Linked DNA regions of Corallococcus caeni. The protein of the gene in region 2 interacts with the protein of the main gene of each other region in a pairwise test. Links are inferred from orthologs where the notes say so. Each region holds a gene or a part of one and is shown on either strand. Other genes may lie near its edges. The genes, in order: AABA78_RS05970, AABA78_RS23395 and ndk.

Evidence for each region.
Region 1: the proteins of AABA78_RS23395 (region 2) and AABA78_RS05970 interact in binary tests that used the Escherichia coli proteins (3 or more experiments, as listed by UniProt). The link is inferred for Corallococcus caeni from one-to-one orthologs.
Region 3: the proteins of AABA78_RS23395 (region 2) and ndk interact in binary tests that used the Escherichia coli proteins (3 or more experiments, as listed by UniProt). The link is inferred for Corallococcus caeni from one-to-one orthologs.

Annotation. Positions count from the first base shown.
Region 1 is NZ_BTTW01000001.1:1,488,600-1,491,749, reverse strand. Bases 136-3,134 are described here. They hold AABA78_RS05970 (class I SAM-dependent DNA methyltransferase), read left to right. Parts: upstream 136-919; coding sequence 920-2,350; downstream 2,351-3,134. Other genes in these bases: AABA78_RS05965 (restriction endonuclease subunit S), read left to right, coding at 2,347-3,134; hsdR (type I restriction-modification system endonuclease), read left to right, coding at 136-923. Also shown: more of hsdR, read left to right, coding at 1-135; more of AABA78_RS05965, read left to right, coding at 3,135-3,150. UniProt on the Escherichia coli protein: The subtype gamma methyltransferase (M) subunit of a type I restriction enzyme. The M and S subunits together form a methyltransferase (MTase) that methylates A-2 on the top and A-3 on the bottom strand of the sequence 5'-AACN(6)GTGC-3'.
Region 2 is NZ_BTTW01000005.1:508,122-511,090, reverse strand. Bases 3-2,820 are described here. They hold AABA78_RS23395 (uracil-DNA glycosylase), read left to right. Parts: upstream 3-980; coding sequence 981-1,661; downstream 1,662-2,820. Other genes in these bases: AABA78_RS23385 (TIM44-like domain-containing protein), read left to right, coding at 2,328-2,820; AABA78_RS23390 (TPM domain-containing protein), read left to right, coding at 1,702-2,331; AABA78_RS23400 (hypothetical protein), read left to right, coding at 295-873; AABA78_RS23405 (hypothetical protein), read left to right, coding at 3-298. In the rest of the region: more of AABA78_RS23405, read left to right, coding at 1-2; more of AABA78_RS23385, read left to right, coding at 2,821-2,969. UniProt on the Escherichia coli protein: Excises uracil residues from the DNA which can arise as a result of misincorporation of dUMP residues by DNA polymerase or due to deamination of cytosine.
Region 3 is NZ_BTTW01000003.1:927,514-930,442, forward strand. Bases 152-2,929 are described here. They hold ndk (nucleoside-diphosphate kinase), read right to left. Parts: upstream 1,865-2,929; coding sequence 1,439-1,864; downstream 152-1,438. Other genes in these bases: rlmN (dual-specificity RNA methyltransferase RlmN), read right to left, coding at 152-370; AABA78_RS17835 (siderophore-interacting protein), read right to left, coding at 459-1,274; sucD (succinate--CoA ligase subunit alpha), read right to left, coding at 1,905-2,801; sucC (ADP-forming succinate--CoA ligase subunit beta), read right to left, coding at 2,834-2,929. Outside these bases: more of rlmN, read right to left, coding at 1-151. UniProt on the Escherichia coli protein: Major role in the synthesis of nucleoside triphosphates other than ATP. The ATP gamma phosphate is transferred to the NDP beta phosphate via a ping-pong mechanism, using a phosphorylated active-site intermediate.

The DNA.
Region 1 (3,150 bases), on a different replicon or contig from region 2:
CCGTGGACCTCTATGCGGCCCTGAAGCCCTTCACGTCGATGAAGCCGGTCGTCGTGAATCCGTCCTTCACGTTCGTGCAGCTCGCCCAGGAGGTCCTGAGCCTCAAGGATGCAGAGGCCCAGCGGCAGGTGATTGACCAGTTCGTGGTCAAGCTCCAGCGCAAGCGGCAGTCCATCGAGCAGAAGTCCGCCGACCACTTCGAGGCCGCAGCCGGAATGCCCGTCGGTGACCTGTTGCTCTTCCTCCGGAGGAAGTCCTCGGCCGAGGTCGCGGCCTGGTTCTCAGCCCACAAGCAGGTGGGCGAGGTGCTCGATACGACCACGGGGCCCGTGCCGCCCATCTACGTCAGTCATCACGCGGACTCGCTGAAGTCCGTGGAGCGGGGCTACGGCGCGGGGCGTGTCAGGCCCGGTGATTACCTGAACGACTTCGGGACCTTTATCCGGAACAACCAGAACGTGCTCCCGGCGCTGATGGTGGTCTGCCAGCGGCCGCGTGAGCTGACGCGCCAGCAACTCAAGGAGCTGAAGCTGGCGCTCGACCGGGCGGGCTACAACGAGACTTCGCTCCAGACGGCATGGAGGGAGACGACCAACCAGGACATCACGGCCTCCATCATCGGTTTCATCCGCCAGCGGGCACTGGGAGAGGCGCTGGTCCCGTACTCCGAGCGTGTGGACCGTGCCTTGCGCAAGGTGCTGGAAGCGAAGGCCTGGACGCCACCGCAGCGGAAGTGGCTGGAGCGGATCGCCAAGCAGCTCAAGGTCGAGTCCGTCGTGGACAAGGACGCCTTCGACCAGGGCCAGTTCGGGGCCAGTGGTGGCTTCACGTACTTCAACAAGGTCTTCGAGGGCCGCTTGGAGCAGGTCCTTGCTGACCTGAACGACGCTCTCTGGCAACAAGGTGGCAAGGCAACCGGATGAACACCAACGCGAACGAACTCGTACAGAAGCTCTGGAACCTCTGCTCCCTCCTCCGCGAAGACGGGGTGACCTACCACCAGTACGTCGCCGAGCTGGCCTTCGTGCTGTTCCTGAAGATGGCGAAGGAGAAGAAGCGAGAGGAACAGCTTCCCAAGGGCTACCGCTGGGATGACCTAGTCAAGCGTGAGGGGATGGATCAGCTCCAATTCTATCGGGAGATGCTCCTCAAGCTTGGTACTCATCATGACAGGCGCGTTCAGGACATCTATGCGGACGCCAGTACATCGCTGAGGCATCCGAAGAACTTGAACGCGCTCGTAAAGGCCCTGGATGCGCTCGATTGGTACGGGGTGGACCGCGAGAACCTCGGCGACCTCTACGAAGGGCTCCTGGAGAAGAACGCCACGGAGGTGAAGTCCGGGGCGGGGCAGTACTTTACGCCTCGGCCTCTGGTGGACGCGATCATCGCCGTGGTGAAGCCTCAGCCCGGTGAGACCGTGCAGGACCCTGCAGCGGGAACGGGCGGGTTTCTCATCGCTGCCGACCGGCACGTCCGCTCACAGACAGACAACTACTTCGACCTCACGGAGAAGCAGCAAGCGTTCCAGCGCAGGCAGGCCTTCTACGGCGTGGAGTTGGTTCCTGAAACCCGTCGTCTGGCGCTGATGAACATGGCCCTGCACGACTTGGAGGGGGAGCTGATTCTCGGCGACACGCTCTCGCCGGTCGGGCGCGACCTCCCGAAGGCTGACATCATCATCACGAACCCGCCGTTCGGGACCAAGAAGGGTGGCGGCAAGCCCGAGCGCGATGACTTCACATTCCCGACTTCGAACAAGCAGCTTGCGTTCCTGGAGCACGTCTACCGGGGCCTGAAGCCCGGTGGTCGCGCAGCTGTTGTCGTTCCGGACAATGTGCTCTTCGAGGAAAACGTCGGCCAAGAGATCCGTGCTGACCTGATGGATAAATGCGACCTGCACACGGTCCTGCGACTGCCGACCGGCATCTTCTACGCGCAGGGGGTGAAGACCAACGTGCTGTTCTTTACCCGTGGCCAAACAGACAAGGGCAACACGAAAGCCGTCTGGTTCTACGACATGCGGACCAATGCCCCCTCCTATGGGAAACGGACCCCGTTCCTACGCGAGCACTTTACTGATTTCGAGAAGGTGTTCGGCGACGATGCTCACGGCAAGAGCAGGCGCAAGGACCAAGGCCCTGAAGGTCGCTTTCGGAAGTTCAGTCGCGAGGACATCAAAGCCCGAGGCGACAACCTTGACGTACTCTGGCTCAAGAATGAAGGACTCAGCCAGGGCGATGATGCGGCCGAGCCGGAGGCCATCGCCGCCGAGATTCGAGAGCAGCTTCAGACTGCAATAGGTGGGATCGAGGTATTGCAAAGGGTGCTTGCGGGTGAAGCCTCATGAAGTCCGAGCTACCTGTTGGCTGGGTGTACGCCAAGGCTTCCGATGTCTGCGTGTCGATTCCGAATGGCTCAACCCCGAAGGCGCACCTTATGGCGACCAGGGGCGATGTGCCCTTCGTGAAGGTTTACAACCTCACCTTCGACGGTTCGCTCGACTTCACCAGGGATCCGACGTTTGTCTCAAGAGAGACCCACGAGACGCTCCTACGACGGTCACGAGCTATGCCAGGGGATGTTCTTATGAACATCGTCGGCCCACCGCTCGGCAAGGTCTCGGTACTGCCCGACACTTTCCCCGAGTGGAACTTCAATCAGGCCATTGTTGCCTTCCGCGCCCGTTCAGAAGCCATTGATAATCGGTATTTGGCGAACTTCCTCAGTCATGAGGCTGAAGCTTGGGCCTCGAAATTCTCGAAGGCGACCGTCGGACAGCACAATGTGGCCGTATCAGACTGTAGGTCGCTGGAGGTTCCTCTTCCCCCCATCAATGAACAGCGCCGCATCGTCGCCAAGCTCGACGCCCTCCTGGCCCGTAGCCGTCACGCGAAGCAGGCCCTGGCCTCTATCCCAGCGCTGATCGAGAGATTCCGACAGTCAGTGCTCGCAGCTGCGTTCCGAGGCGACCTGACGCGAGATTGGCGCGAGCAAAACCCCGAAGTAGAGCCCGTCTCGACTCTGTTAGCGCGTGAAGCTAGAAGCACAAAACGGAGGGTATCACGTCAGGCCATTGCCCAGGCGAGAGCAGCAGGCGCGAAATTCGATGATCTGCCCTCAACGTGGGAGCTTACGTCAGTTGCTCGA
Region 2 (2,969 bases):
GAACGACCTGCGCTTCATCGTTTCAGAGGGCCGGGTACACGGCTTCGAGACCGAAACGAAGAACGGACGCGTGCGGCTCTCCATCGTCGCGTTCTTCTCCAATGCGACGGAGCCGACGTCGTGTGACGGCTTCCACCAGTACATTCCCCTCACGGGGCAGTTGCTGAAGTGGACACGCACCGCATCGGCGGGGTGGCAGTGCGAGCAGGCGGGGCGCGTCACATGGCACGATGCGGACGCATTGGACTTCACCATTCAGAAACTCCAGGGCCCCTGCCTGAGGGGAGCGGGGCCATGAAGCGGCTGCTGCTCTTGGGCGCGGTCTTGTGCGTCGGATGCATGCGGCGCGAGGCAAATCCGTCCGACACGCTGGTTCCGGAGGACCGCTCCATCGTCTTCCCGGAGATGTTCACGCGCGAGGCGCTGTCCGTGGGTGTACCGGGGCAGCCGTACGTGTTGGAGGGAGGCCTGTTGCGGGCCGTGCTCGTGGCGGCCGATGACTTCCTTCCTCGGGCGCGGGAGGGACGGTCCTGCTGGAGCAGGAGGGAGGCCCACCGCTTCTGGATCCTTCGTGAAGGGGACATCGCCTTCGTGCGCATGGACCTGGACCCGCGTGCCTGTGAATCCGGTGGGCTGCCGCTGGACGGCGGCGCCACCTACGCGGTCCGGCTGTCGGACGGACGCATCCTGCGGCGGCTCCACGACGGCGAGCCGGATGGCCCTACCGTCCCTGGCAGCGCCGACGCGGGTGTGTCCGCCGGGCCCTCGGACCCGTCCATTCCCGTGGGGGATACGTCCTGGGGAGAGCCGCTCCCGTCGTTTCCATCCCAGTGGATGGACGCAGGAAGTCCAGCACCTGTCCCTGCACCCTGAGCGGCCCGCCTCCGTGCGCAACGTTCGCCGTCCGGCACGCGGATGCACACGCTTTCGCCTCCGGATGCGCGCACTGGTCTAGGGTGCGGCCTTACGGAGGGACGTGAATGAGCCTGGCGGACGGGTTGCCCGAGGACTGGAGAGAGGTGCTGCATGACGCCATCCACGCGCCGTCGTTCAAGGAGCTGGAGACGTTCCTGCGGCAGGAACGCAAGGAATACACCGTGTTCCCGTCGGAGGAGGACCTGTTCTCCGCGTTCCGCTTCACGCCCTACGCGGACGTGCGCGTGCTGCTGCTGGGCCAGGACCCCTACCACGGCCCCGGACAGGCCCACGGCCTCGCCTTCTCCGTGAAGCCCGGCGTGCCGCCTCCGCCCTCGCTCGTGAACATGTTCAAGGAGCTCCAGAGCGACGTGGGCGCTCCCAAGCCTCGCGACGGTTCACTCATCCCGTGGGCGAAGCAGGGCGTGTTCCTGCTCAACACCGTGCTCACCGTGCGCCAGGGCAGCCCCAACAGCCACGCGAAGCACGGGTGGGAGCCGTTCACCGACGCCGTCATCCGCGCCGTCAGCGCGAAGGAAGACCCCGTCGTCTTCCTGCTCTGGGGCAAGCCCGCGCAGAAGAAGAAGGCCCTCATCGACGGGGACCGCCACGTCATCCTGGAAGGCGTGCACCCCTCGCCGCTGTCCGCCAGCAAGGGGTTCTTCGGCAGCAAGCCGTACAGCACCACCAACGCCGCGCTCCAGAAGCACGGCCAGCCCACCATCGACTGGGCCCTGCCCGCCTGAAAAACCGCGCCCCGGGGGTTGGCTATAGTGCCCGCCCACGATGGCCACCACCTTCCTCCAAGACGCCGCACGTACCCTGGCCGCCGAAGCCGTCGCGGCCATTGAGTCCCAGACCTCCGCCGAGGTCGTGGTGGCCGTGCGCCGCGCCGCCAGCGACTACGCCCACACCGATGCCCGGCTGGGCGCGGCCGTCGCCTTCGTGATGCTGCTGGTGCTCCTGTTCATCCCGCAGGAGGTCCACCTCTTCGCCTTCCCGCCCGTGGTGCTCCTGTCCTACGCCGGGGGCGCGCTGGGCAGCCGCCTGCTGCCGTCGCTGCGCCGCGCGCTCACCTCGCGCAAGCTCCAGGAGTCCTGCGTGCGCACCGCCGCGCTGGCCGCCTTCACGGAGTTGGGCGTTTCTCACACGTCGCGCCGCACCGGCATCCTGGTGTTCGTCTCCCTCCTCGAGCGCCGCGTGGAGGTCGTCACCGACCATGGCGTGGACCCCTCGCTCATGGGCGCGGAGTGGCAGGACGCGCTCACGCAGCTGTCCGCCGCGCTGGCCACGTCCCCCGCGCCCGAGCCCTTCTTCCAGGCCCTGCGCCGCCTCCAGGCGCCGCTGGCGCGCGCGCTGCCCCGCCTGGAGGATGACGTGAACGAGCTGCCGGACATGCCCGGAGCCGTGGCGTGAGGGGCTCGCGTTCCGTCCTCCTCCTCGCCGTCGCGCTGTTCATGGGGCTGGGCTTCGGCTCGCTCCCCGACGCCGAGGCGCGCCCTGGCGGTGGCAGCACCTACCGCGGCTCCAGCCGCAGCTCGTCGAGCAGCCGAAGCTCATCGAGCAGCCGCAGCTCGTCGAGCAGCCGCAGTTCGTCGTCCTCGTCCTTCGGGTCCAGCAGCCGGTCCTCGTACAGCTCCGGCAGCCGGTCCTACGGCTCCAGCGGTTCGTCGTCGTCGGACGGTGGAGGGGCGTTCGGGGGCTTCTGCCTGCTCATCGTCGTCCTGGGCGTGGTCGCCATCGTGCTCATGAACGCGAGGTCGGGCTCGGGACAGAAGGAGTGGAGCACCAGCGCGCCCCATGCCCCGCCGCCCCCCCGGCGTCAGGGGTCGCTGCGCACGAAGCTCGCGAGCCTGGCCCGCGTGGGACCCAAGGGCTCGGACGGGTCCGTGCAGCCGCTGGATCCGGAGTTCTCCATCGTCCTCTTCGAGGACTTCGTCTACTCGCTCTTCGCCCGCGTGCATGAGGCACGCGGCGGCGACCGCCTGGACACGCTGGGCGGCTGGCTGTCCGACGGCGCCATCGCCTCGCTCCGGGAGCTGGGAACGCCGGAC
Region 3 (2,929 bases), on a different replicon or contig from region 2:
TCTTGCGGTCCTCCGCCGGCATGTAGACGGACTCGATGAAGCGCCCGTCGCGCGTCTTGAAGCGGTACTTGATGGTGCCGTCGACGCTGCGCTGCTCCAGGTCCTTCACCAGCGGGACGATCTCCGCCTGGACCTTGAGCTTCTCGCGCAGGGCCTTGGACAGGTCCGTCATCTCGTCGAAGGACGTGGCGCCGCGCTGATGCAGCCAGCGGTAGAGCTGCGCCGCGCGGAACGGGCGCTCGCCCAGCTGCTCGCTCAGGAACAGCGCGAGCTTCTCGCGCGACAGGCTGGCCACGTCGGTCAGCTTCGCGGGGGCCGGCACCGGCAGGGGCTCGGTGACTGGGAGGGCTGTGGCGGTAGGCTCTGACATCGTTCAGTCGGGGCTAACGGAGGGAACTGCGGCGTGCTTCCCACAAGAAGGCACGGCAAGTCAAAGGAGTGCCCGTCCCCTCCCCTGCCTACCCCTTCGAGTCGTGGTGCTCGGCGACGCCGCGCTTCCAGTAGCCGGTCACCCGCATCCAGCTCTTGTTCAGACCGCGCTCGTTCACCAGGTGTTCCCGGATGGGCTTGAGCGACGTGGACTCGCCGGCCACGAACACGAAGCCGTCCCCGGCCGGAGGCGTCCAGGCGCGCAGCGCGTCCTCCAGGTGCCTCGTCGTGCCGGCCTCCGCGCCGCCTCGGTGCAGCCAGGTGAGCGTCACGTCCGCCTTGCTGACGAGGGGCTGCTCCTCCGCCGCGTCCGCGACCTCGATGAAGGCGAACGCGCGCCTGCCCGCGGGCAGCTCCTCCAGGCGGCGAGCAATGGCCGGCAGCGCGCTCTGGTCCCCCGCGAGCAGGTACCAGTCGAAGTCGTCCGCCACGTCGTGCGTGCTGCGCGGACCGCCGATGCCCATGAAGTCGCCGGGCTTCGCCTGCGCGGCCCACATCGACGCGGGGCCCTCGCCGTGCAGCACGAAGTCGATGTCCAGCTCGTTCGCCTTCGGGTCGAAGCGGCGCGGCGTGTAGTCGCGCGACGCGGGCTTCTTGAGCCCCTCCGGCATGGCCAGGCCGTGGGGCCCCACCACCGGCATGTCCGGCTTCTTCACGCCGGGCTCCGCGAAGAAGCACTTCACGTGATCATCCGCGCCGGGGGATGAGAAGCCCTCCAGCTCCGGGCCGCCCAGCGTCACGCGCACCATGTGCGGCGACAGCCGCGTCACGCGCAGGACCTCCAGCAACCGCAACTTCACCGGGAACGGCCCCCGACGGGCCACGCGCTCTGAATCGCCGCTCATGCGTGCTTCCTTGCCGATTGTGATTTTCATTATCGTTAGCAAGGGCCGTCCGGGAGGGCAACCGGATACGGCTGGCGCACGGGCCGGCGGAGAAAAGACGACGGCCCGGGTCCGCGCCGCGTGGGGCGTGGACTCCGGGCCGCTGTCAGCAGGCAGGAGGCTGCCTAGTACTTCTGGAGCTCGGTCTCGCGGAAGAAGTACGCGATCTCGTTCTTCGCGTTCTCCAGGCTGTCCGAGCCGTGCACCGTGTTCGCGTCGATGCTCTGGGCGAAGTCCGCGCGGATGGTGCCCTTGTCGGCCTTCTTCGGGTCCGTGGCGCCCATGAGGTCGCGGTTCTTCTGGACGGCGTTCTCACCCTCGAGCGCCATCACGACCACCGGTCCGGAGGTCATGAACGAGACCAGGTCCTTGAAGAAACCCCGGGCGCTGTGGACGGCGTAGAAGCCTTCCGCTTCCTTCTGCGACAGCTGCTGCAGCCGGATGCCGACGGGCGTCAGGCCCGCCTTCTCGAAGCGGGCGATGATCTCGCCGATGTGGTGGTTCTTCAGCCCGTCCGGCTTGATGATGGACAGCGTGCGCTCGATGGCCATGGTTTGGCTCCTCGTGTGTGTGTCGTGTGAAAGGTTCGACTCAGCGCTTCGGGGGGCCGCGCTTGACGGCCGCCTGCAGCGTGGTGCCCAGCTCGGCGGGGCTCGCGGCCATCAGGATGCCCGCGGCCTCCATCGCCTTGATCTTCTCCGAGGCCGTGCCCTTGCCGCCGGAGATGATGGCGCCCGCGTGGCCCATGCGCTTGCCCGGGGGCGCGGACTGACCGGCGATGAAGCCGGCGATGGGCTTGGTGAACTCGCGCTTGACGTACTCGGCGCCCTCTTCCTCCGCGCTGCCGCCGATCTCACCGATCATGATGACGGCGTCCGTCTCCGGGTCGGCCTGGAAGAGCTTCAGCACGTCCACGAAGTTGGTGCCGTTGACGGGGTCGCCGCCAATGCCCACCGCGGTGGACTGGCCCAGGCCCAGCTGCGTGAGCTGGTGCACGGCCTCGTAGGTCAGCGTGCCGGAGCGGGACACCACGCCGATGCGGCCCGGCTTGTGGATGTGGCCCGGCATGATGCCGATCTTGCACTTGGCGCCGGGGGTGATGACGCCCGGGCAGTTCGGGCCGATGAGGCGCACGCCCGGCTTGCCCTGCAGGTAGCGCTTGGCGCGCACCATGTCGTTGACCGGGATGCCCTCGGTGATGGTGATGATGAGGGAGATGCCCGCGTCCGCGGCCTCCATGATGGAGTCCGCGGCGAAGGGCGGCGGCACGAAGATGACGGACGTGTTCGCGCCCGCCTGCTTCACCGCGTCGGCGACCGTGTTGAACACGGGAACCTTGCCCTCGAAGGTGGTGCCGCCCTTGCCCGGCGTGACACCGCCCACAATCTTCGTTCCGTACTCCAGCATCTGCTTGGCGTGGAACGAGCCCGCCGAACCGGTGATGCCCTGGACGAGGACCTTCGTGTTCTCGTTGACGAGGATGCTCATGGCGATCTTTCAGGTAAGAGGGGGCGAAGGCCCTACTTGATGGCCGCCACGGCCTTCTCGGCCGCCTGGCGCAGGTTGTCCGCGGGGGTGATGGCGAGGCCCGAGTTGCGGAGCAGCTCCTTGCCCTG